Regions from separate parts of the Pseudonocardia sp. CA-142604 genome, predicted to be linked through region 4. Evidence: riboswitches for the same ligand, from Rfam matches in the RefSeq annotation. Region 4 holds a riboswitch; each other region holds the start of a gene.

Region 1 (5,765 bases), 2.3 Mb from region 4:
GAACAGCTCGACGATCGTGTCCTCGTCGCCGACCGGGGTGGCGCGCTGGAGCACGATGTCGCCGGCGTCGAAGTCGCCGTCCATCATGTGGGCGGTGACCCCGACCTCGGGCTCCCCGTTGATCAGCGCCCAGTTGAGGGGCGCGAAGCCCGCGTAGGCGGGCAACAGGGCGTCGTGCACGTTGAGCGTGCCGAGCCGGGGGAGGGAGAAGACGGCGGGCGGCAGCCACGTGCGCCAGTTCGACACGACCATCACGTCCGCGTCAGCGGCGCCGATTCGCTCCGCCACCTCCGCGTCGTCGGCCCGGGTGCGCACCAGCACGGGGATGCCGTGCTTGGCCGCGAGCTCGGCCACGGAGTCGTTGAAGATCGTCTCGTACGGGTTGTCGCTCTCCGGGTGTGTGACGACCAAGGGGACCTCGTGCCCGGCCGCGAGTACCGCGTCCAACGTCCGATGGCCCCACGTCATGTAGCCGAACACGACGACGCGCATGCAGCACTCCTCCCCGCCCGATGTGTGATCGAAAAGGAGGATAGCTGCTTGTTAGGTTTGCCTGTCCAACGTCGCCGGGATCGGGATGCTCAATCCGAGCTGCAGGCGGAGGCCCCCGTGCCGAGAGCCAGGTCGCCCACGACCCCGAGGGGATCGTGGTCGCGCGGGTCGGGCGTCGGCACCCACCGCCCGTCGACACGTCCGTAGGTCCAGTCCGGGCCCTGCGTGACGAGCTGCCGGAGCGCCTCCACCAGCCGATCCACGTGTTCCTCGGTGGTGCCGATCCCGATGCTCGCGCGCAGCGCCTCGCCGTTCTCCCCGCAGAGCCTGAGCAGCAGCGGGTGGGCGCAGAAGCGGCCGTCCCGGACGCCGATCCCGTGCTCGGCGGACAGGTACGCGGCCACCCGTCCCGATGGGTGCTGCGCCGGGAGGGAGAAGCTCTGCACGGCGACGCGTTCGGTGCTGTCCGACCAGATCCGCAACGTCCGCACCTCCAGCACGGTGGCGAGACCCGCCGCGAGCCGGTCCGAGAGCGCGCGCTCGTGCGCGAGCGCCGCTCCGTCGAGTACCGGGGCGAGCGTGCGGCAGGCCTGTGCAAGCGCCGCCGCGCCGAGCACGTTCGGCGTGCCGCCCTCGTGCCGGTGCGGGGCGGAGGCCCAGATCGTGTGGTCCACCTCGACCTCCCGCACCGCGCCACCACCCGCGAGGTACGGCGTGCCCACGTCGAGCCAGTCACGCCGGCCGACGATCACGCCCGCACCGTAGGGGGCGTAGAGCTTGTGGCCGGAGAGAGCCACGTAGTCGATGCCTGTTTCGGCGATGTCGATGCTGCGGTGCGGCGCGAGTTGGGCGGCGTCGACCACCACCCGAGCGCCCCACCGGTGGGCGATCTCGACGATCCGGTCCAGCGGCAGGACCTCACCGGTGACGTTGGATGCGCCCGTCACGGCGACCAGGGCCACGGACGTCGATGCAAGGGCGGCCTCGAGGCCCGCGAGGGTCTCCTCCACGGTGTCGGCGGCCCGCAGCACCTGGTGGGCGCCGGTCTGCCAGGGGAGCAGGTTCGCGTGGTGCTCCACGTCCAGGCACAGGACGGTGCCCGGCACGCACCCGGCGAGCAGGTTCAGCGAGTCGGTGGTGTTGCGGGTGAACACCACCACGTCGTCCTCGGGCCGGGCGCCGACGAACTCGCCGACCGTGGCGCGCGCTGCTTCGAGGAGCGCGGTGCTGACCTGGGAGGCGTAGCCCGCGCCGCGGTGCACCGACGCGTAGTAGGGCAGCAAGTCGGCGACGTGGGCGGCCACGGAGCGCAGGGCAGGCGCGCTGGCGGCGAGATCGAGGTTGGCGTACGCCACGTTCCCGCCCGTGACCAGCGGCACCCGGAGGTCGTTGCCCACCACCGGGGGAAGCTCGCGTGACGTGGTGGACGAGATGTCGGAGGGAGCAAGAACGAGCGACAACATGGTCTCCTCATGAGGGGACCCGGCGACGCAGGCGGGTCCGCGCTTGCCACCGGACACCCCGCCCGGCGGCCTGGTCGTCACCCGGAGCACCCCACCGCGGAGGAGGGTTGCCGGCCAGCGAGCCGGGGCTTGGTGCTGGCACTCATGACCTGTCACCGACGCTACGTCGGCGTTCGATCGATCGTCAAGCCGCCCGTTGCCGCCGCCACAGGAGGATGGCGGCAACGGGGACGCGGCCCGCTAGACGTGCGTCGATTCGGAGTGGCCGGGATCGCGACGATCGTCCGGATCGTTCGCGAGGACCTTCGCCGCCTCATCGCGAAGTGACTCCCACAACGCGTCGACGTGCGAGGACTCCGTGAGCAGCGATCCGATGGCGACCCGGATGACATAGCGGCCGCCCACCGTGGTGTGGGTGAGGAACGCGCTGCCCGAGGCGTTGACGCGCTCGAGCACGGTGCGGGTGGCGCGATCGTCCGCCTCCGGCCCGTCGCCCGTGACGACACGCAGGCACACCAGTGCGAGCGACGGCTCGGCCGCGAGCTCGAACGTGGGGTCCTCGCGCACCTGGCCGGCGAGCTTCTCGGCCAGTGCGAGGTGCGAGCGGATGTGCGCCCGAAGACCGGACAGCCCGTGGCCGTGCACGACCGCCCACAGCTTCAGCGCACGGAAGCGGCGACCGAGCGGCACCTGCCAGTCGCGGTAGTCCACGACGAAGCCCGACTCCGAGGCGGCGTTGCGGAGGAACTCGGGAGTGATCGAGAGCGCGGCCGGGAGCGCGGCGGCGTCCCGCACCCAGAACAGCGACGCGTCGAACGCCGTGAGCAGCCATTTGTGGGCGTTCGTGCAGAACGAGTCGACGAGTTCGACGCCGTCGAGCAGGTGGCGGAGTTCGGGACACAGCGCCGCCACACCGGCCCACGCGGCGTCGACGTGCACCCAGGCTCCGTGCTCGGCTGCCGCGTGCGCGATCTCCCGCACCGGGTCGATCGCGCCGGTTCCCGTCGTGCCGATGGTGGCGCAGACCAGAACCGGCCGCAGCCCTGCCTCGGAGTCGGCCCGGAGCGCGGCGGCCAGGGCGTCGGGCGACATCGCGAGCGAGCCCGGCGACGGCTCGATGATCCGCAGCGCTTGTTTGCCCAGCCCGACGACCCGCACGGCCTTCGCGAGTGCGGAGTGCGTCTCGGCCGTGGCGTAGACGCGCTCCGTGCCGTCGACGCCGCGTTCCCGCCAGTCCGGGTTGCTGCGGTGCAGGGCCGCGAGGAGCGCCACGAGCGCAGCCGACGACGCGGAGTCCTGGATCGACCCGCCCCCGCCGCCTGCGAACGTGAAGGACGGGTCCAGTCCGAGCGCGGCCGCCATGGCGTCGAGCAGCACCTGCTCCACCTCGGTGGCAGCGGGCGAGGTGGCCCAGAGCATCCCCTGTACACCGAGACCGGTGGAGAGCATGTCGCCGAGCAGCGAGTGCAGCGAGGCGTTGGCCGGGAAGTAGCCGAAGAAGCCGGGGTGCTGCCAGTGGGTGGTGGCAGGCACCACCACGCGGTCGATCTCGTCGAGCAGGCCGGCGAGCGGCTGCGGCTCCTCGGGCAGGCCTGCGGCCAGCAGCGTGGGTGTCAGCTGCTCGCGCACCCATCCCGGCTGGACGTCGGGTAGCACGGGCCGGTCGGCGACGCCGGCTCGGTAGTCCGCGATCCAGTCGACGACGGCGTGACCGAGCCTGCGGAACTCCTCAGGGTCGACGTCGGGCATCAGAACCTCTCGCTCATCCAGTTGGTGACCAGGTTGAGCACCTCGGAGTCGATCGTCGTATCGATCGTCGGGTACTCGGTGATGGCGCCCGTGGTGGCCGGCTGCATCAGATGGTTGAGCTCGGCGAAGGTGCGGATCGTCACGTCCGGTTTGCCGGCGAGCAGCGTCCGCAGCGCGGGTTCACTCTGGGTCGGTGGCACCTGGAGGTCCTTTGCGCCGAAGATGGCGAGCACCGGCACCTGCAGCGCCCGCAGGGCCGGCGCGGGGTCGTAGGTGAGCACAGCGCGGTACGCGGGCGTTGCCGGGAGCTGGGCCTCGAGCTCCGCGGCGCTCGGACGCTGGTCCTCGGGCAGCGCAGAGGTCTGCTGGGCGATGCGGTCGCGGGACAGCTGCCGGGCGGCGTCGTAGTTCTGCGCCCGCAGCAGCCCACTGAGATTGCGTACGTAGTCGATCTGGGCCTGGACCTGCTCCGGGGGCGCGCCTGCCTGCTGGAAGAGCAACCGGTTCTGCAGGACGAGCACCTCCTCCCCGGTGACGGCCGGGGCAGCCATGAGCACGACGAACGCTACCCCGCCCGCGCCGGCACGCTGGGCGACGAGCGGCGCGAGGTAGCCGCCCTCGCTGTGGCCGAGCAGCCCGATCTTCGCGGGGTCGATCTCGGCACGGGTCTTCAAGAACGCGAGCCCGGCCAGTGCGTCGCCGGTGAGGTCGTCGTAGCTCGACTGCTGAAGATCGCCGGTCGAGCCCCCGACGCCGCGGTCGTCCACCCGCAGGACGGCGTAGCCGGCGCGGGTGATCGCGTCGGCGAGCACCAGGAACGGCTTGTGTCCCGCGATCGTCTCGTCGCGGTCCTGCGCGCCGCTGCCGGTGATCAGCATGACCGCGGGAAACGGTCCTTCCCCCTCGGGGAGAGTCAGCGTCCCGGCCACGGTCAGCGGACCGCTCGGGTACGTCACGTCCTCGCTGCGGTACGGGAAGGGCGGCTGCGGCTCCTGCGGTCGTCCGACATCGGGCAATGCGCCTGCGGACAGCGTGAACGGGGCGGTCTGCCCGCCTTGGCTGTAGCTCCCGGCGATCGTGCCGTCCTGGTTCAGGGTGCCGTCGAAGGTGGCGCCGCCCGGGACGTCGGGCAGGTGGAACGAGACGGCGTCGCCGTCGAGGCGCACGTCCTTCAGCGCGAGCGCACGCAGCCCCTGGGCCGGGAGGTCGAAGGTGCCGGTGGTGCCGGCGATGCGTACGCCGATCTGCAGCGGGTTCCCCGGGGTGTTGATGCTGCCGTGCCAGTCGCCGCTGAGATCCCGCGGTGTGTCAGCTCCCGGTCCAGTACACGCGCTCAGGAGCAGCAGCGCGATGAGCCCGAAGATCGTCCGTCGCATTGGCACACCGTAGTGAGTCGGTTTTGTGGCCCTTGACCGGCGCGGAGGTGTCGTTCGCACCCCGTGCGCGTCTCGGCCGGATGGTCGGTAGTGACCGTTCTCACCCCGTTTCCATGCAGCGTGAGCGGCCATGACGGACGATGGTCGTCGGGTGACCACGGAGGTGCGCCCCAGCGTGGGGGAGCGAGGGAGGCTGCGGCTGCTGCAGCTGGCCGCCCTGACCAGTACCTGTGACCGCTTCGCGATCGCCCCGCTGCTCGTGGTGATCGGTCTCGACATGGACGCACCCCTGTCGGCCGTCGCAGCCGTGGCGAGCGCGTACTTCCTGGCCTACGGCCTGATGCAACCGGTGTGGGGGATGATCAGCGACCGCATCGGCCGCGTCCGCGTGATGCGCCTGTCGCTGCTCGGTGCGGCGGTCGCCGGGATCGGGTCGGTGCTCGCCCCGAACCTGCTGGCTCTTGGGATCTGCCGCACGGTGGCGGGCGGTTGTTTCGCCGCGCTCATCCCGTCCACGCTCGTCTACGTCGGTGACATGTGGCCTGCCGCGGTGCGTCAGCGTCCGTTGGCGGACGTACTGGCAGCGTCGTCGCTCGGCATCGCGGTCGCGACAGCGGGCGCGGGCCTGCTCGCCGACCTGATCCACTGGCGCGTGGTCCCTGGTGTGACGGCCGTGGCAGCGGCC
Region 2 (5,765 bases), 4.3 Mb from region 4:
CAGGTGCTGAGCAATGGCCCCGTCCGAGGACCGCACGGTGTAGTGCCAGCCCAGATAGGTCGGTTCCTTGACCAGCCTGATCGCATCATCCCATGTGCTTTCGGTGGTGTGGATGACGATGTAAGCGATGGACGACTCCTTGGGCCGCTCGGCGAGGTCGTGATTGCCGTAATCCGTAGGCTCCGGCCCGTACTGCTCGTAGGGGGCTGAAATCCACGTGCACCTCACCGATGACGGGCACTCGGTGTGTTCGGAGTGTCCTGCGGGCAGGTCCAGCGCACGGACCTGTGCGGTCCGCGATGCGACGGCCGGCTGCGCGGCAAGTGCGACGCGCTGCCCACTGTCCGTCGTATGCGCCTCACCGGAGCGGATCACGTCGAACACCTCGTCCGCGAAGTCCGCGGCGGCGGCCTGCGTGCCTGAGCCCGAGTAGCGGGCCACAGCGCCGTACCAGTCTGCGGGATCGCTGGTGAGTGGCTGCCCGAGTGTTTCCTGGTCGGTCGCGAGGAGTGCCGCGCCGCCCGCGATGTTGGCGGCGGGGTCGAGCCGGATGCGGTCCTCGGGCAGCCCGGTCAGCGACGCGGCGAGGGCAGCAGTACGGGAGGGATCCGGCGTCTTTGCCGAGGACCCGGCCGTGTCGTCCCGGTCATCGGCTACCGAGTGGGACTGTGCGAGCGCGGCGCGCAGGTCCGTCAGGTGCATAGGCCCGTATCCGCCGGAGACGCTGGGTCGTCCAGCGTGGGCGTCCCAGCGCGACTCGATGTAGGACACTGCGAGCAGCACGTCAATGGGGACGTGGTATCGCTGCGCGGCGGCAGTGAACGCCTCCTGGAGCACGCCCGGCATCACGACAGCGGGAGTCGCCGCACCCGCAGGTCCGACGAGGACGAACACGGTCAGAGATGCCGATGCCGTTCCAACCGCCAGGGCCGCGCGGAAACTCCCAGCATGAGCCTGCACAGACGAACTCCAAGGTCAGGGAATGACGATTCCCTCGCCTGACGAAGAACTTTTCTCCATGCCGAATACGGAACTCGTCTTCCGCAATTGTGGCAGAGCGGCGAGGAGGCAGGGAACGCCTCCGCGAACGCACCCGACGCCGGCTGGACCGGCGCTCACTCGACGACTACGAGCCCGTCTCGCATCTACGCGACGTCGATCGCGCAGCAACTCACTCCCGAGGCCGGCCCGGCCGACGCAGATAGTCGATCGATTTTTCGCCCGCCTGCTCGGAGGCGGATTTCTGAACGATGCCGTCGATATCCAGAGTCGAACAGAATCGGCCCCACGGTAGGATGTTCGATCACCGTCGCCACAACCGCAACATGGCGGCGGTCATATCGAGGATTCGGACCTACCTGCACAACCGGATCAACGACACCCTCCGGCCCAGCCCGGCATCGCTGCATCGACTCCCCCACGCCGTGCCCGCCTTCGTGCGCAACGCCCGCGATACCCGGCCGACCAGCGCCCGTTGACGCAGGCTGGTCAGCGGGACTCCTCGCGGGGCCGGGGAAGGATGAGCTCGTAGGCGCCGCGGTGGTACAGCAGCGGAGTCCGGGAGTGATCGGCGGCGAGTTCGAGCACACGGCCCAGGACGATCGTGTGGTCGCCGCCGTCGTGCTCACTGTGGAGCCTGCAGTGCACCCACGCGCACGCTCCCTCCAGGACCGGCGCGCCGTATCGGCTGGGCCGCCACCGCACACCGGCGAACTTGTCCACGCCGGACCGGGCGAAACCCGCGCTGTGGTGCTCCTGGTCGGCGGCCAGGATGTTCACGCAGAACGTGCCGACGTCGCGGATCCGGGGCCACGTCGACGACGTGCGGGACGGCGCGAAGCTCACCAGCGGCGGATCCAGCGACAGTGATGTGAACGACTGGCAGGTGAAACCGATCGGGCCGGACGGGCCGCGCGCGGTCACCACGACCACGCCGGAGGCGAAATGCCCGAGTACGTCCCGCATCACGGCCGCGTCGACCACCGGCTCCATGACGTCCGCGGTTTCCGTGGCGCGTACTACCCCCACCGTGCTGCTCATCGGACCTCCGGCCGCGCGGGGTCGCGCTCCCCGGCTTCGACGGCAACCGCCAGGCGGTTCTCCGCGGGAGGAAGCGGGCAGGTCGCGTACGCGGTGAACGCGCACGGCAGGTTGACGGTCCGGTTGAAGTCGATGCGCACCCGGCCCTCCGCATCCGGTTCGAGAGTCTTCAGCACGCGGCCCCCGCCGTATGTGGACGCGCCCGACGTGGCGTCGCGGAAATGCAGCACCAGCCCCTCTGCTTTCCCCCGCAACGCGACCAGTTCGTGGTCACCGCCGTACACGCTGAAATGCACCACCCCGACGGCGGTCGGGAAGTGCTGCAAGCCGTCGACGACGGCGCCCACGGTGATCCGCCGCGGCTGCGGATAGGCCGCGAACCTGCCGTCGACGACCCATCGTGCGTCGACCGGGAAGGTGGGAACGCCCGCGAACTCCGTGCGGGTGATCGCCTCGGGATCACGCACGCGCAACGCGTAGGAGTCGGTGCGGCGCACGACCTCCACTCTGCGCGGGCCGACCTCGACGAGCACGCCGGGCGTGCCGTCGACCGGCTCGAGCCGCGCCGTCGACGTCACCGGCATGTCACCGACCACCAGCCCATCGGCCTCGGCCGCGGTCACCTCCACACCGCCGTCGCCGGTGGCACGCCAGATGCCGGGCAGCCCCTCGAACGAGCGGGGTTCGGCGTCGAGCCAGTACAGGCCCGTGAGGCTGAGCCAACCGTGCGGGGTCCGCAGATCCGCCTCGCGCTCGGCATGCCAGTTCGCCCACTCGTCCCGCAGGTGCTGGTCGCTCGATCGGGAATCGGTGATGCTCATGCGCTCTCCTTGCAGGAACTTCGGCATCGGGAGAATCCACTGTGGACAGGACCTCGGCTGTACCGGCATCGCCGTGATCACCGCTGTGCAGAGCCCTGACGCGACGCGTCGGATCGTCCGTACGCGTCAGCGCAGGGGAACCAGGGTGGCCGGAGGGCCGGGATGGATCAGCGACAAAGAGCGGCCTGTGTGCGGCACAGATCGACGTGCCGACGTTTCGACCAGGTGGAGGTCAACCACGAGGACGACCGGGTGGCCACCCGCTGAGCGTGCGATCGACGCACGACATCTCCCATCGATCCTGGCGTTAGCACCCGGCGCCGTGAGGCACATGGTTGCTGCGGCTTCGACGAGCCAGATCTCTCGGCCGCTCTGGATGGACGACATCGAATGTAGGCGACCACCCGATGGATCTGTCAAGGATGTGACAAAGCCGGGCGTAGGGGACGAGACGCCTGGCCGGATCGTCCGGAGAGAGGGCGAGCCCGAGAGCGGCGCTGTGCCACCCGTTCCCCGGCTACGGCACGGGCTGTGGGGCACCTCCCCGGTGAGCCCGCCGGCGGCAGGCCAGGCAGCGTCAGGAAGGTCGCTGCGCCGCGACACACGTGACTATTCGGATGGTCCAGCCGAAGTAAAACTTCTGACGACCAAATGTCCGGTCGATTCGTCACGGCGCCACAGCAATTCTCACCATTCAAGAAGTAGATGTGCGCGCGACCATAAGAGCCGCCGATGCCTTGCTCTGATCTTGTCGTTCACATACAAAGGTGGACGTGTATGGCTACGTTCAGACCACAGCTGATCGACTGGATCTCGCCTTGCTCGCCGCGAACCAGCTGTGTGTCGACGACCGGCACTGTCGCCAGAGCTGACCGGTATATCCACCACGCTCCTGGTTCGCGTATTTTCGGCGCCCCGCCTTCTCTTTTCGACATTTCGGCGATCATCCTCCGATGCCGCGCCCCAGCCATATCCCTGGAGGAATGCGATGGCTCCCACCGATGTACCGCCTGCGCTCGGCCTGGCGCTCATGGCCGGGCTGGGCCTGTTCATGCTGACCATCGCGTTCGCGGTGCGCCGGATGGCACGCAGCACGCACGACTTCGTCATCGCAGGTCGGCGGATCGGGCTCGGCTTCGGGGTCGGGTCGGTCATCGCCGTCTGGACCTGGTCGATGGCGGTGATGCTGTCGTCGGCCCAGGCCTACACCTGGGGGACCTCCGGACTTCTCTGGTTCATCGTGCCGAACGGGCTCGCGGTCGTCGCCATGGTTCCCTTCGCATTGCGGCTGCGTCGTCAAATGCCTCGTGGGTACACGATCGTCGAGTTCGTCCGCGTCCGTTTCGCGAGCCGGTCCGCGAGCACCGTCATCCTCGTCGCGATGCTTCTCGGACTGCTCGCCGAGATCTTCATCAATCTGTATGGCGTCGTTCTCGTGATGGGCGTGGTGTTCGGGCTCAACACGACGACCGTGCTGCTCGTGACGCTCGCGATCGTCATGGTCTACTCCTATTTCGGTGGTCTCTGGACATCAGCCGTCACGGCCACCTTCACCACCTTGCTCATCACCGTTCCCGCAGCGATCGTCGTGTTGTACGTGCTGGCGAAAGCCGGCGGCGCCGACCTCGTGTTCGCGAGGGTCGGAGAGGCCGGCCCGACCCGGCTGAGCGTGTTCGACCCGGCCGCCGCTGCCGGTTTCGGCATCTCGCTGGCGCTCGGGCTGCTCGCCTCGACGATGGCCGACCAGACGTTCTGGCAGAAGGTCTGGGCGATGAAACCGGCGAACCTCAATCGCACGTTCCTGTGGGCAGGCCTGTGGTTCTACCCGATCCCGTTGACGCTGGGCCTGCTCGGGCTCGTCGGCACGTCGATGGGAGTCCCGCTCGAGGCGCTCGGCGACTTCGGCGCCGGCGGCATCGGCCCGTACGTCGTGTCGCACCTGGGCCTGCCCCTGGTGCTCATCGCCCTGTATGTGCTGATCATCTGCAACGCCTGCTACTCCTCGATGGACGGAGCGTTCTCCGCCCTGTCCTCGCTCGTCGCCGTCGACATCGTCAAGCGGATCCGCCCGGACATCCCCGACACGCGACTGATCCGGTGGACGAAGCTGTCGATCCTGGTGGCCGGGGTCGTCGGAGGCGTGATCGTCAGCTCCGGGGTCGACTACGTCGAGCTGGTCAACCTCGTCTTCTTCGTCAAGGCCGCGCTGATCTTCCCGCTGGCACTGGCCATCTTCTGGCCGCGGATGACCGCCCCGGCCTTCGTCTCCAGCCTCGTGCTGAGCATCGCCGTCGGGCTGCCGCTGCGCGAGCTCGGCCACGAACTCGGCGGGATCGTCGCGCTGGAGGCCGTCTCGCTCGTCGTGGCCGTGGGCGTGAGCCTGCTGCGCCGCGAGCGCTTCGACTATGCCGCTCTCGACCGGTCCGGCGGCGGGCTCGAGACGAAGCCCGGGGCCGTGCGCCCCGTTTCCGCCGACCAGACCGCCTGACCCACCGAACGGAGCGATCATGACCATCTTCGCCATCGGACTTGCGGCGGGCCTGCTCACCGCGATCGTGTACGTGGTCGTCGCCGGGCGCGCCTTCCTGCGGATCCGCACCGAGATCCTCGCGGGCGTCGACTCGTCCGGCACCGACGCTCCCGACTACGAGCGGCAGGGTCGCAACTTCGGCTGGAAGGCTGCCGGCGGCGTGGTCGTCTCGACGTTGTTGCTGGCGCTGGTCAGCACGGTCGGCTGGACCTGGTACCTGCTGCCTTTCCTGGCGATCGGCACGTCCGTCACCGTGATCGTCGCGTTCCTCCTCGACCGCCCGAGCTCGACCGACGGTTCCTGACAGCGAGGAGGACGTCATGACCAAGAAGAAGGCCCACCTGCTCGGCTTCGTGCAGCACGGCGTGATGAAC
Region 3 (5,765 bases), 4.3 Mb from region 4:
CTCCCTGGCGAAGCCGATCTCGTGGGTGACGACGACCATGGTGGTTCCGCTGCGGGCGAGGTCACGCATGACGTCGAGGACCTCGCCGACGAGTTCGGGATCCAGCGCGGACGTCGGCTCGTCGAAGAGCACGAGCTTCGGGCGCAGGGCGAGAGCGCGAGCGATCGCGACCCGCTGCTGCTGTCCCCCCGACAACCGTCGCGGGTACTCCCCCGCCTTGTCCCGCAGCCCGACCCGGCCCAGCAGCTCCTCGGCCTCTCCCACCACGTCGGCCCGGAGCCGGCCCTGCGCGGAGATCGGGGCCTCCACGACGTTCTCCAGCACGGTGAGGTGTCCGAACAGGTTGAAGCTCTGGAAGACGAACCCGATGTGCGTGCGCTGGCGCAGGATGTGGCGCTCGGAGAGCTCGTGCAGCCGGTTGCCCACCCGCCGGTAGCCCATCAGCTCCCCGTCGACGCGCACGAACCCGCGATCGACCTTCTCCAGGTGGTTGATCGCCCGCAGCAGGGTCGACTTGCCCGACCCTGACGGCCCGAGCAGGACCGTCACCTCGCCTGCGCGCACTGTCAGGTCGATGCCGCGCAGCACCTCGAGCGCGCCGAAGCTCTTGTGCACCCCACGCAGGTCGACCATGGGAGGGGCAGCCGTGACAGCGGCCGGGGCCGTCATGCCGGCACCCGCTTGCGCAGGAGGGCGATTCCGGTGCGCGCCGCCGCCCGGAACCGCTGAACGGGCGTCGGTGGCACGGTTCGCAGCGCCCCCCGGGCGTAATAACGCTCGATGTAGAACTGACCGATCGACATCACCGTGGTGAGCACCAGGTACCAGATCGCCGCCACGAGCAGCAGCGGAATGACTCGCCCGTTGCGCGTGTAGATCACCTGTACCTGGTAGAAGAGCTCCGACAGGGCCATGATGTAGACGACCGACGTGCCCTTGACCAGCCCGATCAGCTCGTTGCCCGCGGTCGGCAGGATCGTCCGCATCGCCTGCGGGAGCTGGATCCGGCGGAACTGACGCAGCTTCGGGATGCCGAGCGCCGCTGCCGCCTCGAGCTGCCCCTGGTCCACCGAGAGGAAGCCCGAACGCACCACTTCGGCGGCGTAGGCGGCCTGGTGCAGCGCGAGCCCCAGCACCGCGGCCGTGACGGGGCTGACGAGGTCCATCGTGCCGACCGAGAAGAAGGCGGGCCCGAACGGGATTCCGAAGCTGATCGCGCGGTAGAGCAGCGCCAGGTTGTACCAGAACAGCAGCTGCAGGATCAGCGGCACGGACCGGAAGATCCAGATGTAGGTCCAGCTGACGGAGCGCAGCAGCGGATTCGGCGAGAGCCGCATGAGCGCGAGCAGCGTGCCGAGGACGAAACCGATGACGATCCCGAGCACCGTCAGCTGCAGAGTCAGCGCGACCGCCCGCAGGATCGACGGCGCGAAGAGGAACTGCCCGACGGTGGGCCAGTCCCACGCGGGGTTGGTGACGAGCGCGTTGATCGCCATCGCGAGCAGCACCGCGACGACGACCGTGGCCGCCCAGCGCCACGGGTGCCGGGCCGGCACCACGACGAGCCGTTCGTCGAGGTCCTCGGCGCCCCTCGGTCGGCCGTTCGTGATCACGGTTGCGGTGTCGGGAGCTGCGCTCATCGAGAGCTCACTTCCTTCTCGAAGGGGTGCTTGCCGATCTGCTCGGCCGGCAACCCCGGGTCGTAGAGCGGCGAGTAGCCCGTGGCCAGGTAGAGGCCCTTGGCCTCCGGCTGCCGCGGTCCGGTGGTCAGGTAGATCCGCCGGTACCCGCGTGCAGCGATCTCCCGCTCGAGCTCGCTGAGCACCCGTCGGGCCAGACCCCGGCGGCGGTGCGCGGAGTGCGTCCAGATCCGCTTGAGCTCTGCCGTGCGGTCGTCGAAGCGGCGGAAGGCGCCACCCGCCACCGGATCGCCGCCGGCGAGCAGGAGGATCAGCCCGCCGTCCGGTGCGCCGAACTCCTGCGGTCGACGGCGCATCTCCTCGCCGATGTCGCCGAGCGAGTGTCCGTAGCGGGTCGTGTACTCGTGATCCAGCTCGGTGAGCATCGGGACCACGAGCGGATCGGTGTAGGCGACGTGACGGACCTCCAGCGCCGGAGAGCTCATCGAGCGGCCGCCGCAGGGGCGCGGTCCATCGCGCCGGTGGAGAGGTCGGCGAGCACTCGCCCCAGCGCCGGAGCGAACGCGAAGCCGTGGCTCGAGAACCCCGCGCCGACGACGAGAGGGCCAGCCGTGTCCAGCACGAATCTCTCGTCCGGCGTGGAGGTGCGGGTACAGCCGAGCGGTTGGGGCACCCGGTGGTCAAGGCCCGGCAGGAAGGCGGCCACGTACTCCTGCAGTCTGCGCAGCTGCGCCGGGTCCGGCGCGAACGACGGCCGGTCCGGATGCATCTCCGGCCCCACGCCGCGGAACCCGAGCTTCACACAGCCCTCGGCAGTGGCCGTGCCGTGGACGCTCCCGGGCCAGCCGTCCTCCGGAGCAACGTGATGGACGAACGTCGGCCATGCGACCTGGCGCGCAGGAAACGAACCGGCGCCGCCCCATAGCGGAAAGTTCGTGGGCTGCTCCTGCGTCACCCGGAGCCTGGGCAGCTCGACGAGCCCGTCCAGCAATTCCGCGGTGCGGGCTCCGACCGCCACCACCGCCCGGCGAGCGCGAACAGGACCACGTGGCGTCGCGACCTCGACGAGATCGTCGCCGCGCACCGCGATCGCCGTCGCCGGTGTGGAACGCTTGACCACCGCCCCATGCGCGACGGCGGCGGCGGTCAGAGCGGCGACGGCCTGGCCTGCATGAATGCGGCCGGTGCGGTCCGGCTGGTACAGCACCGGGCCGCTGAACACCATCCCCGGCCACCGGGCCGATGCCTCGTCGGGATCGAGCCACTCGTGGGCGATGCCGTGCTTGGCAAGGGATTCGGCAAGCACTCTCGTGCCTCGCGGGTCGCCGTGGTCGACACCCCCGGTGATCTGCAGCAGCGCGGCGCCCGTCTGGGCTTCCACCTCCCGCCACAGCGGCAGAGCCTCAGCGGCGAGCCGCACGTACCGCGCCGAGGAATAGGTCTGCCGGTAGATCTCCGCCGACCCGTACGGAACACCACGCACCCGGCCGGTCTCGAGTTGATCGAGCAGCACCACGTCGCGATCGCGACCGGCGAGCTGCCATGCAGCCGCCGCACCGACCACACCGCCGCCGATGACCACGACATCGACCACGCCGGTGCGTGCCGATCTCGACGAGCGGCGCTGCACCGGGATATGCGGGAATGCCGGCATGACCGTCCTCCTACGACAGCAGGGAGCGCGAGCAATAGAGAGTCCACTGTGGACGCACGGCTCGTCCGGCACCGCCGGAACCACCGTTCACGAAGATCTGACGCGACGCGCCGGAAACCGCCCCTACGCGTCAGCGCACGGGACGCGGGTTGGCCCGGAGGCCGGGGTCAATCAGCGACAAAGATCGGCCTGCGTGCGGCACAGATCAACATGCCGACGCTTCGACCATGTGGACGTCAACCACGTCGACGAGCGGATGACCGCCGGCCGGGCGTGCGATCGACGCACGATGTCTCCCATCGATCCTGGCGTTAGCACCCGGCGCCGTAAGGCACATGGTTGCTGCGGCTTCGACGAGCCAGATCTCTCGGCCGCTCTGGATGGACGACAGCAAATGTAGGCGACGACCCGATGGATCTGTCAAGGATGTGACGAACACGCGCGTATCCGACGCGTGACGACCGGCTGCCGTGACCGGATCCGACGGGGCGCGGGTGAGCGATGGCAGAAATCGTGCTGCCAGCGCGACCACCACCAGCGACGCGCGTACCACGGTCCCCGTGACGCCGAGCAACCTCGACACCAGCGGATCCGGCCTCGAGGAGGATTGCTCGTGCAGGCGCAGTACAAGCGAGCCGACACCCCGCACAAGCAGTCCGACAGTCGCCGATCGTCTCGACCTACCCCTGCCTCCGGGCTCCACAGCCTGCAGCGCATGGCGGGCAACGCCGCCGTGACGCACGTCTTCCAGGCCCGACGGCAAGAACTGGCCCACAGCGAGCATGTTCGGCGACCTGCGGTGCAGAACGTCCTGCCTTCTCCCGCCCGGGCCCTGGTGACGACGCTGGGCGCCGGCATGGAGACCCGGTTCGCGATGGAGAGCGGCGGCGCGATGGAAAACAATTGCGCGGCAGCGGAAGGCAACTCCATCGAGGTACGTCCGGTGCAGCGAGTACCCGACAGGGCCGATCCCGGGACCGTACGCGACGAATCCGTCGATGCTCCCCGGGCAAAGGGCGCCGCCAGGTTGCCGAGATACAGGCAGAAGAACCCGAACACGACCAGTCCTCACCCAGCAGGACTGCGGATGACGGACAGGATCGCTCGGATCGTGTACGACGCCGTCGCCCACACGAACACGCCGCATGTAGCGGCCAGCGACGTCGCCGGTGCCGGCATGCTGCTCGCCGCCAACTCGGGCAAAAGGGGACTGAGCGAAGAGGCGCAGACTGCAGGAATAGACCACCTGCTGGACGTCGGAACTCGGGGGGAATCACAGCTCACGTATGGCCGGAAAAGCGAACATCAGCTCTGGGATCAGACGAAGTATCGAGCTCTGCTCACGGGGGATTACCAACGAGCGCATCCCGACCACGCAGAGGAGCTGGGGAGGATCGCCGCCGCGGTGACGCAAGGGCCGAGGTGGGAGGACGGACCCGAGGACGAAGCGAACGGTTCCGTACACGGTGAGATGACCCTGGCAGGGGAACAGATCGAGAGCTGGCGCCGGAACCGCTGGCCACTGGGCGAGGGGAAGATCAAGGAAGTTGCGATGGGCGGGGTCAAGAGCGCGTGTGGGGCGTGCCAGTGGACCATCGACGCCGTCAACGAGCACATCGGAAAGGAGTTGGGGTACGAACTGGTCGCATCTGGTTCTCACGGACAGTTGTTCAGTGGATGGACGCTGCCCGCGTGGCTGCAAGGCGATGCGCGGGATGAGGTGATGCAGAAGGCGCAGGACGTGGGGTGGGACTGGAACGGCGATGTTCTGGTGCGGACGGGCGATGCGCTGGAGCTGGGGATCGGCAGTTCTCAGCAGCCCGACTACTCGGACTCCGAGTGGGAGGAGATCGACTCGGAGGAGAACGAGATGGACTCGTCGTGGGCGGCCACACCGGCGGGCGGATCCCGCGCGACCGTTCCACCACAACCGGCCGACGTACGTCCGAAGCGACAGCGTGACGACGAGAACGAGGCGGACGAAGCTGACTCCGACCCACGCGCGAAGCGCCCGCGCCCTGACAGCAACCAGCTTCGCGGAGCCGCGTACCCATGACCCGCACGCATCTCGGCCGGCTACCGACTCGGCGACCTGCTTCCGCGCCGCCGCCTGCCCGAGGCTTGTGAATCGGCGGCGACGAGCTTCGGTTCCGTTCTTCCTATCTCCGTTTTTCGGGGCCCCACGCCAGCGGCAGCGCCCGTGGACCCCGGACGCGGGCGCCCGTGCGCCACTGCACGTCCTCGGGCGCAACGGCAAGGCGCAGGTCCGGGAACTCGCGCAGCAGACCTGCCAGGACCTCCTGCAGCTCCATGCGGGCCAGCATCGCACCGGGGCAGTGGTGGGCTCCGTATCCGAAAGTGACGTGGTGGTTCGCTGCCCGGTCCAGCAGCAGCGTCTCGGCATCGTCGAACAGCTCGGGCTCGCGGTTGGCGGCGGCGAGCGACACCACGACGGTCTCCCCCGCGCGCAC
Region 4 (5,765 bases):
GTGAACGAGCACACCACGTCCGCGGCCGCCGAACCGGAAGCCACTGAACAAACCAGGGGCTGTGCAGCCTGCGGGACTGTCGCCGTGGGACGCCCGCTGCTCGTGGCGAGCGTGGTGAACATCCTCGATCCGGAGGAACCCGGGCAGGACCTCGCCACGTTCGTGCTCGTGAGCCCGGCGTGGATCGTTCTCGACGCCTGCTACGCCGAGATCCGGGTGTCGCGGGTGCGCCGGGCGCGGCGGGGTGACCAGCGGTGGCCGGAGCGGCTCGCCGGCCGGCGGACGAGCTATCTCATCACTCTCGCTACCGCGATTACCTTGCGCGGCGGCGGCGTCGACGTCGTCCTGATCGAGGGTGACGGCGACGTGGTCACGGTGCTTCTCGCGTCGGCGATCCTGCACCCGATCTACGCGTTACGCCCAACTCCACCCTGCTGCCGAAGCCGTTCTCCGTTCCGGGCACGCCGAGGCCGACGCTGCTCTACTTCGCCCGGCTGAAGGCGACTTGGAGCGCTCACCCTTGCGGGTCGTCAGCAAGGGCAGCCCGTTGCCGGCTCCACGTCGCAGCCCGTCATGGCGTCTACCGCTCCGCCGTGTTCCCCGCCCGCAGCGCTGTCCGGGTGCAGCCCCCGGGTCAGCGTCCCCCGGGGCTGCGTCCTGCGGCCAGGGGCCCAAGGCCCGGCCGGTGGGCTCAGAGACCGCGCTCGGCGAGGGCCTCGCGCACGGCCTTGCTGGTGGACGGGACCGTGGCCGACGGGCCGATCTGACCGGCCACCGCGTCGAGGGTCTTGAGACCGTCGCCGGTGATCAGCAGCACGGTCTCGGCGTCGGGGTCGAGCGCGCCCGACTCCACCAGCTTCTTCGTGGTGGCCACGGTGACTCCACCGGCGGTCTCGGCGAAGACACCCTCGGTGCGTGCGAGCAACCGGATGGCGTCCACCACCTCGGCGTCGCTGACGTGCGCGATCGCGCCACCGGTGCGGCGCACCGCGTCAAGGACGTAGGGGCCGTCGGCGGGGTTGCCGATCGCGAGTGAGCGGGCGATCGTGTCGGGGCGTACGGGCTGCACCACGTCGTGGCCGTCCTCGAACGCCTTGGCCACCGGCGAGCAGCCCGTGGCCTGCGCACCGAACACGCGGTAGGGCGTGGCATCCACCAGGCCCAGCTTTCCGAGCTCGGTGAAGCCCTTGTCCACCTTGGTCAGCTGCGACCCCGACGCCACGGGCACCACGACCTGCTGCGGCAGCCGCCACCCGAGCTGCTCGGCCACCTCGTAGCCGAGGGTCTTGGAGCCTTCGGCGTAGTACGGCCGCACGTTGACGTTGACGAACGCCCAGTCCTCGTGCTCGGCGGCGAGCTCGGTGGCCAGCCGGTTCACGTCGTCGTAGTTGCCCTCGACCGCGAGCAGCGTGCCGTCGTACACGGCGGTGGTGAGCACCTTCGCCGTCTCCAGGGACGACGGGATGAGCACCACCGAGTCCCACCCGGCACGGGCCGCCGCGGCCGCCACGGCGTTGGCGAGGTTGCCCGTGGACGGGCAGGCGAGCACCGAGAAGCCCAGCTCGCGCGCGGCGGCGAGCGCCACGGCCACCACGCGGTCCTTGAAGGAGTGGGTGGGGTTGCCGGTGTCGTCCTTGACCCAGAGGTTGCGCAGGCCCAGAGCGGCGCCCAGGCGATCGGCCTTGATCAGGCGGGTGAGGCCGGGCTCGGTGTTGGGGTGCTCCTGCACGGTGGAGGGCACGGGGAGGAGCTGCCGGTAGCGCCAGATCGACTTCGGGCCGGCCTCGATGGACTCGCGGGTGACGGTGCCGAAGTCGTAGGCGACCTCGAGCGGCCCGAAGCACTGCGGGCACGCGAACTCCGCGGCGAGCGCGATCTGGTGGCCGCACTCGCGGCAGGAGAGGGCGCGGGCAGGCCCGAGGTCGTACGAGGTGGTGGCCGAGGCGTCGGCAGTCAAGGTCATGAGAAGTCTCCTCATCTTTCCCGCATCGTGCGGGTCGGAATTGGCACCGTGATCGAACGCGTGATCGCGCATCGCCGGTTGCCGGGGCTTCGCCGGGCCGTTCCCTCTGCCCCTCTGGATGAGCCATGTGAAGTTGTGTCCGGCAGTTCGGACCGCCGGATGCAAGACACGTTACGACACGATCGACTCGAATCCCAACCCGTGGCCCACGATCTGGGAGCCGGCTCACGCGTTGTCGGTGCCGTGCGCGAGCATGGACGACGTGCCCGCGCCATCCGCACCTGCGCCGCTGCACCTCGTCCTCGGCGAGGAGGAGCTGCTGGTCGAGCGCGCTGTCGAGCAGGTGGTGGCCGAGGTCAGGGTCGGCGAGCCCGGCGCCGAACTACGCCGGTATCGGGCGGCCGACCTCACACCGGCCGACCTGGCCGACAATCTCAGCCCGTCGCTCTTCGCCGAGGGCCGGGTGATCGTCCTGCAGGCCGCCCACGAGGTGGGCAAGGATCTGGCGGCGGCGATCGTCCAGCAGTCCGCCGATCCGGCCGAGGGCATCGTGCTGGTCGTGGTCCATGCGGGGGGCGCGCGCAACAAGCCGCTCGCCGACGCGCTGCGCAAGGGCGGCGCCGTCGTCACCATGTGCAACAAGATCACCCGCTCCGACGAACGGGCCGACTTCGTGCGGGCCGAGGCCCGGCGGGCCGGCGGTCGTATCGCGCCGGACGCCGTGGGCGTCATCCTCGAGGCGGTGGGGTCCGATCTGCGGGAGCTCGCCGCCGCGGTGGGCCAGCTCGTGGCCGACACGGGCGGCAAGGTGGACGAGCACGCGGTGCGCCGCTACCACCGGGGCCGGGCCGAGGCGTCGGGGTTCACGGTGGCCGACAAGGTGATGGCGGGCGACCGGGCCGGGGCGCTGGAGGCCCTGCGGTGGGCGATGGTGCTCGGCGTGGCGCCGGTGCTGGTGGCCGACGCCCTGGCCGACGGAGTACGCACGCTGGCCAAGGTGGGAGCGGCAGGCCGCGGCGATCCGAACCGGCTCGCGGGCACGCTCGGCATGCCGCCGTGGAAGATTCGCAAGGCCCAGTCGCAGGTTCGAGCCTGGCAGCCGGAGTCGCTCGCACTGGCCTTCGAGGCCGCCGCCGAGGTGAACGCCGACGTCAAGGGCGCGGCAGCCGATCCCGGCTACGCCCTTGAACGGGCAGTGCTGCGCATCTGCGCGGCGCGCGAGAGCCGCTGAGCGCGTCCCTCAGGGGGCGGCCGGCGAGTTGTCGAGCACACCACAACGGCGCCGCCCCGAAGGGCAGCGCCGTTGGGAGAGCCTGATCAGAGCGCGGCGACGCGCTTCGACAGCGCCGACTTGCGGTTGGCCGCCTGGTTCTTGTGGATGACGCCCTTGCTGGCCGCCTTGTCCAGGGCTCGGGCCGCCGAGCGCTGCAGCTCGATGGCCTTCTCGTTCTCGCCGGCCTCCACAGCCTCACGGAAGCGCCGCACCGCGGTGCGCACGGAGGACTTGACCGACTTGTTGCGCTGGCGGCGCTTCTCGTTGGTCTTGACCCGCTTGATCTGGGACTTGATGTTGGCCACGCGAATGCCTCGAGTTCTTCTTCGCCTTGTTCCGGTCGGCACCGGCGGCGGGGGATCGTGCGTTCACGCCGGGCGCTCAGCGGTCCATGCTACAGCTCGGCGACGACCGGTCGGAAATCGGCCCGGGCCCCCGCACCGAGAGTGACGCCTAGGCTACGTGCGTGACTGTGGTTCTGGTGCATGGCAACCCCGAGACCGAGGCGATCTGGGACCTGCTGAGCGAGCGGCTCGCCGCCCGCGGTCGGACCGATCAGGTGCGGTTGTCGCCGCCGGGCTTCGGCGCTCCGGTGCCGGACGGGTGGACGGCGACCGTCGACGAGTACCGCGACTGGCTGGTGGCCGAGCTGGAGAAGATCGGTGAACCGGTCGACCTGGTCGGTCACGACTGGGGCGGCGGCCATGTGCTCAACGTCGCGATGAGCCGTCCCGACCTGCTGCACAGCTGGTGCTCGGACGTCATCGGCATCTACGACCCCGACTACGTGTGGCACGACCTCGCGCAGGTCTGGCAGACACCCGGCGAGGGCGAGGAGGCGATCGAGGCTCGCCTCGCCATTCCCGTCGAGGAGCTCGCTGGAGGCCTGGTCGACCTCGGTATGGACCCAGGGGTGGCGCGGCGCGTCGCTCCGGGCTTCGACGCCGAGATGGGGCGGTGCATCCTGGCGCTCTACCGCTCGGCTGCCCAGCCGGTGCTCCGCGAGCTCGGCGCCCGGCTGCCGGACGCAGCAGCGCGCCCGGGCCTCGCTCTGACCGCCACCGAGGATCACTTCGTGGGTACCGATGAGCAACGCCGGCGCGCCGCGGCTCGGGCGGGGGCTCGCGTGGGGGTGCTCGACGGGCTCGGACACTGGTGGATGGCCCAGGATCCCGACCGCGGCGCCGCCGTGCTCACCGAGTTCTGGGACTCGCTGTGACCAGCAGGCGTCTGCCGGCTACTCGGACCGGACGGTAGCTGCGCTCGGCCGTCCCGCTCTCGAGCTGACCGTCGCCGGTGTCACGGTGTTCGACGCCGCCACGGACGTGGACGTCAGGGTGGACATGACGCGGTTGGAGTGCACGGGCCCGGACTCCGCCGCGGTGGCTGCGGCCGGGGCGACCGCGCCGGAGACGACGGTGTTGCCGCCTGCGTGCTTGGCCCGGTACATCGCGGCGTCCGCGGCCGCGAGCGCCGCAGCGGGGTCGCCGTCCAGCGGGGCACGCACCACGCCGACCGACATCGTGACGCCGGCGGCGACCTCGACCGGCAGCGCTGCCACGGCGTCGGCGGCACGCTGCAGCGCCGCTCGCGCCTCCGCGGGTGGGGTGGCCGGCATGACGACGACGAACTCGTCGCCGCCGTAGCGGGCCACCAGGTCGTGCGAGCGCAGGATCGTGCGCAGGCACGTCGCCACCTCGCGGAGGACGGCGTCACCGGCGGCGTGCGAGCGGTCGTCGTTGACGTCCTTGAACCGGTCGAGGTCGATCAGGGCGACGGCGCACGGTTGGGCGGACGGCGTGGTGACGGCCTCGGCGAGCCGCAGGTCCAGGGCACGTCGGTTGGGCAGCCCCGTGAGCGGATCCTGCATGGCCTGCGCGGCCACCGCGCCGTGCTCGAGGGCGAGGCGGTGGTGCTCGGAGTGGCTGCGCAGGGCCGTGAGCCGTGCCTCGCGCAGCGCCCAGAGCTCGGACTCCAGGGCCTCGGCGTAGCGGGCGAGGGCGTCGGGCCGCCGGGGTGCGCCGTGGGCGATCCCGTCCATCTTCGCGAACTCGCGGTGCAGGGCGAGGGTGAGCACCGCATCCGGGGTGGCGATGCGCAGCTCCCGCTGCAGGGGTGCGAGTGCCGCGGCCGCGGCTGCGGGACGGCCCGCGACCAGCAAGCAGCGCGCCGTGGCGATGGCGAGCATGATGCGGTCCTCGGTGAAGTGGGTGGTCGCCTCCAGGGAGACGAGCAGGTCGATCTGGTCGGGTGTCGGCTGCTTCAGGGCGTAGGCGGTGCTGATGATCGAGCAGCCCTTGATGGCCGCCGACCCGTCGTCGTGGATCCCGTGCGCGGGGCCCCAGAGCTGTGCGGCCGCGTGGGCGGCCTGTGCGGCCCCGACGAAACGGGTGGCTGCGGCGGCGTCCCGCCCACCACGCTCGAGGCGCAACGCCCACGACAGTTGCAGCCGCACGCGGTTGAGCTGGTGGATGAGGCGGTCCATCGCCGGAACCCCGCCGCTCTCGGTCACCGCGATCCCCTGTTGCG

Evidence for each region. Region 4 has a riboswitch for S-adenosylmethionine ahead of thrC (threonine synthase). Riboswitches for the same ligand answer to the same signal wherever they lie in the genome.
Region 1: another riboswitch for S-adenosylmethionine. It lies ahead of ACQPZQ_RS26050 (aminotransferase class V-fold PLP-dependent enzyme); the one in region 4 lies ahead of thrC (threonine synthase).
Region 2: another riboswitch for S-adenosylmethionine. It lies ahead of ACQPZQ_RS16990 (DUF1684 domain-containing protein); the one in region 4 lies ahead of thrC (threonine synthase).
Region 3: another riboswitch for S-adenosylmethionine. It lies ahead of ACQPZQ_RS16950 (FAD-dependent oxidoreductase); the one in region 4 lies ahead of thrC (threonine synthase).

What each region holds. Positions count from the first base shown of each region.
Region 1 covers NZ_CP192045.1:5,741,552-5,747,316, reverse strand. Annotated here, with positions in the region: gene ACQPZQ_RS26055 (methionyl-tRNA formyltransferase) at 1-492, opposite strand, end outside; gene ACQPZQ_RS26050 (aminotransferase class V-fold PLP-dependent enzyme) at 582-1,955, opposite strand; SAM riboswitch class IV at 1,990-2,105, opposite strand; gene ACQPZQ_RS26045 (aminotransferase class V-fold PLP-dependent enzyme) at 2,196-3,704, opposite strand; gene ACQPZQ_RS26040 (alpha/beta hydrolase family protein) at 3,704-5,080, opposite strand; gene ACQPZQ_RS26035 (MFS transporter) at 5,232-5,765, shown strand, end outside.
Region 2 covers NZ_CP192045.1:3,725,848-3,731,612, reverse strand. Annotated here, with positions in the region: gene ACQPZQ_RS17000 (N-acetylmuramoyl-L-alanine amidase) at 1-894, opposite strand, end outside; gene ACQPZQ_RS16995 (flavin reductase family protein) at 1,489-2,040, opposite strand; gene ACQPZQ_RS16990 (DUF1684 domain-containing protein) at 2,037-2,861, opposite strand; SAM riboswitch class I at 3,151-3,244, opposite strand; gene ACQPZQ_RS16985 (sodium:solute symporter family protein) at 3,850-5,349, shown strand; gene ACQPZQ_RS16980 (hypothetical protein) at 5,369-5,695, shown strand; gene ACQPZQ_RS16975 (NtaA/DmoA family FMN-dependent monooxygenase) at 5,712-5,765, shown strand, end outside.
Region 3 covers NZ_CP192045.1:3,717,578-3,723,342, reverse strand. Annotated here, with positions in the region: gene ACQPZQ_RS16965 (amino acid ABC transporter ATP-binding protein) at 1-669, opposite strand, end outside; gene ACQPZQ_RS16960 (amino acid ABC transporter permease) at 666-1,640, opposite strand; gene ACQPZQ_RS16955 (GNAT family N-acetyltransferase) at 1,637-2,125, opposite strand; gene ACQPZQ_RS16950 (FAD-dependent oxidoreductase) at 2,122-3,294, opposite strand; SAM riboswitch class I at 3,588-3,681, opposite strand; gene ACQPZQ_RS16945 (hypothetical protein) at 4,010-5,350, shown strand; gene ACQPZQ_RS16940 (cytochrome P450) at 5,454-5,765, opposite strand, start outside.
Region 4 covers NZ_CP192045.1:8,012,770-8,018,534, reverse strand. Annotated here, with positions in the region: gene ACQPZQ_RS36275 (hypothetical protein) at 85-498, shown strand; gene thrC (threonine synthase) at 692-1,963, opposite strand; SAM riboswitch class I at 1,972-2,088, opposite strand; gene holA (DNA polymerase III subunit delta) at 2,217-3,194, shown strand; gene rpsT (30S ribosomal protein S20) at 3,281-3,541, opposite strand; gene ACQPZQ_RS36255 (alpha/beta fold hydrolase) at 3,703-4,455, shown strand; gene ACQPZQ_RS36250 (GGDEF domain-containing protein) at 4,474-5,765, opposite strand, start outside.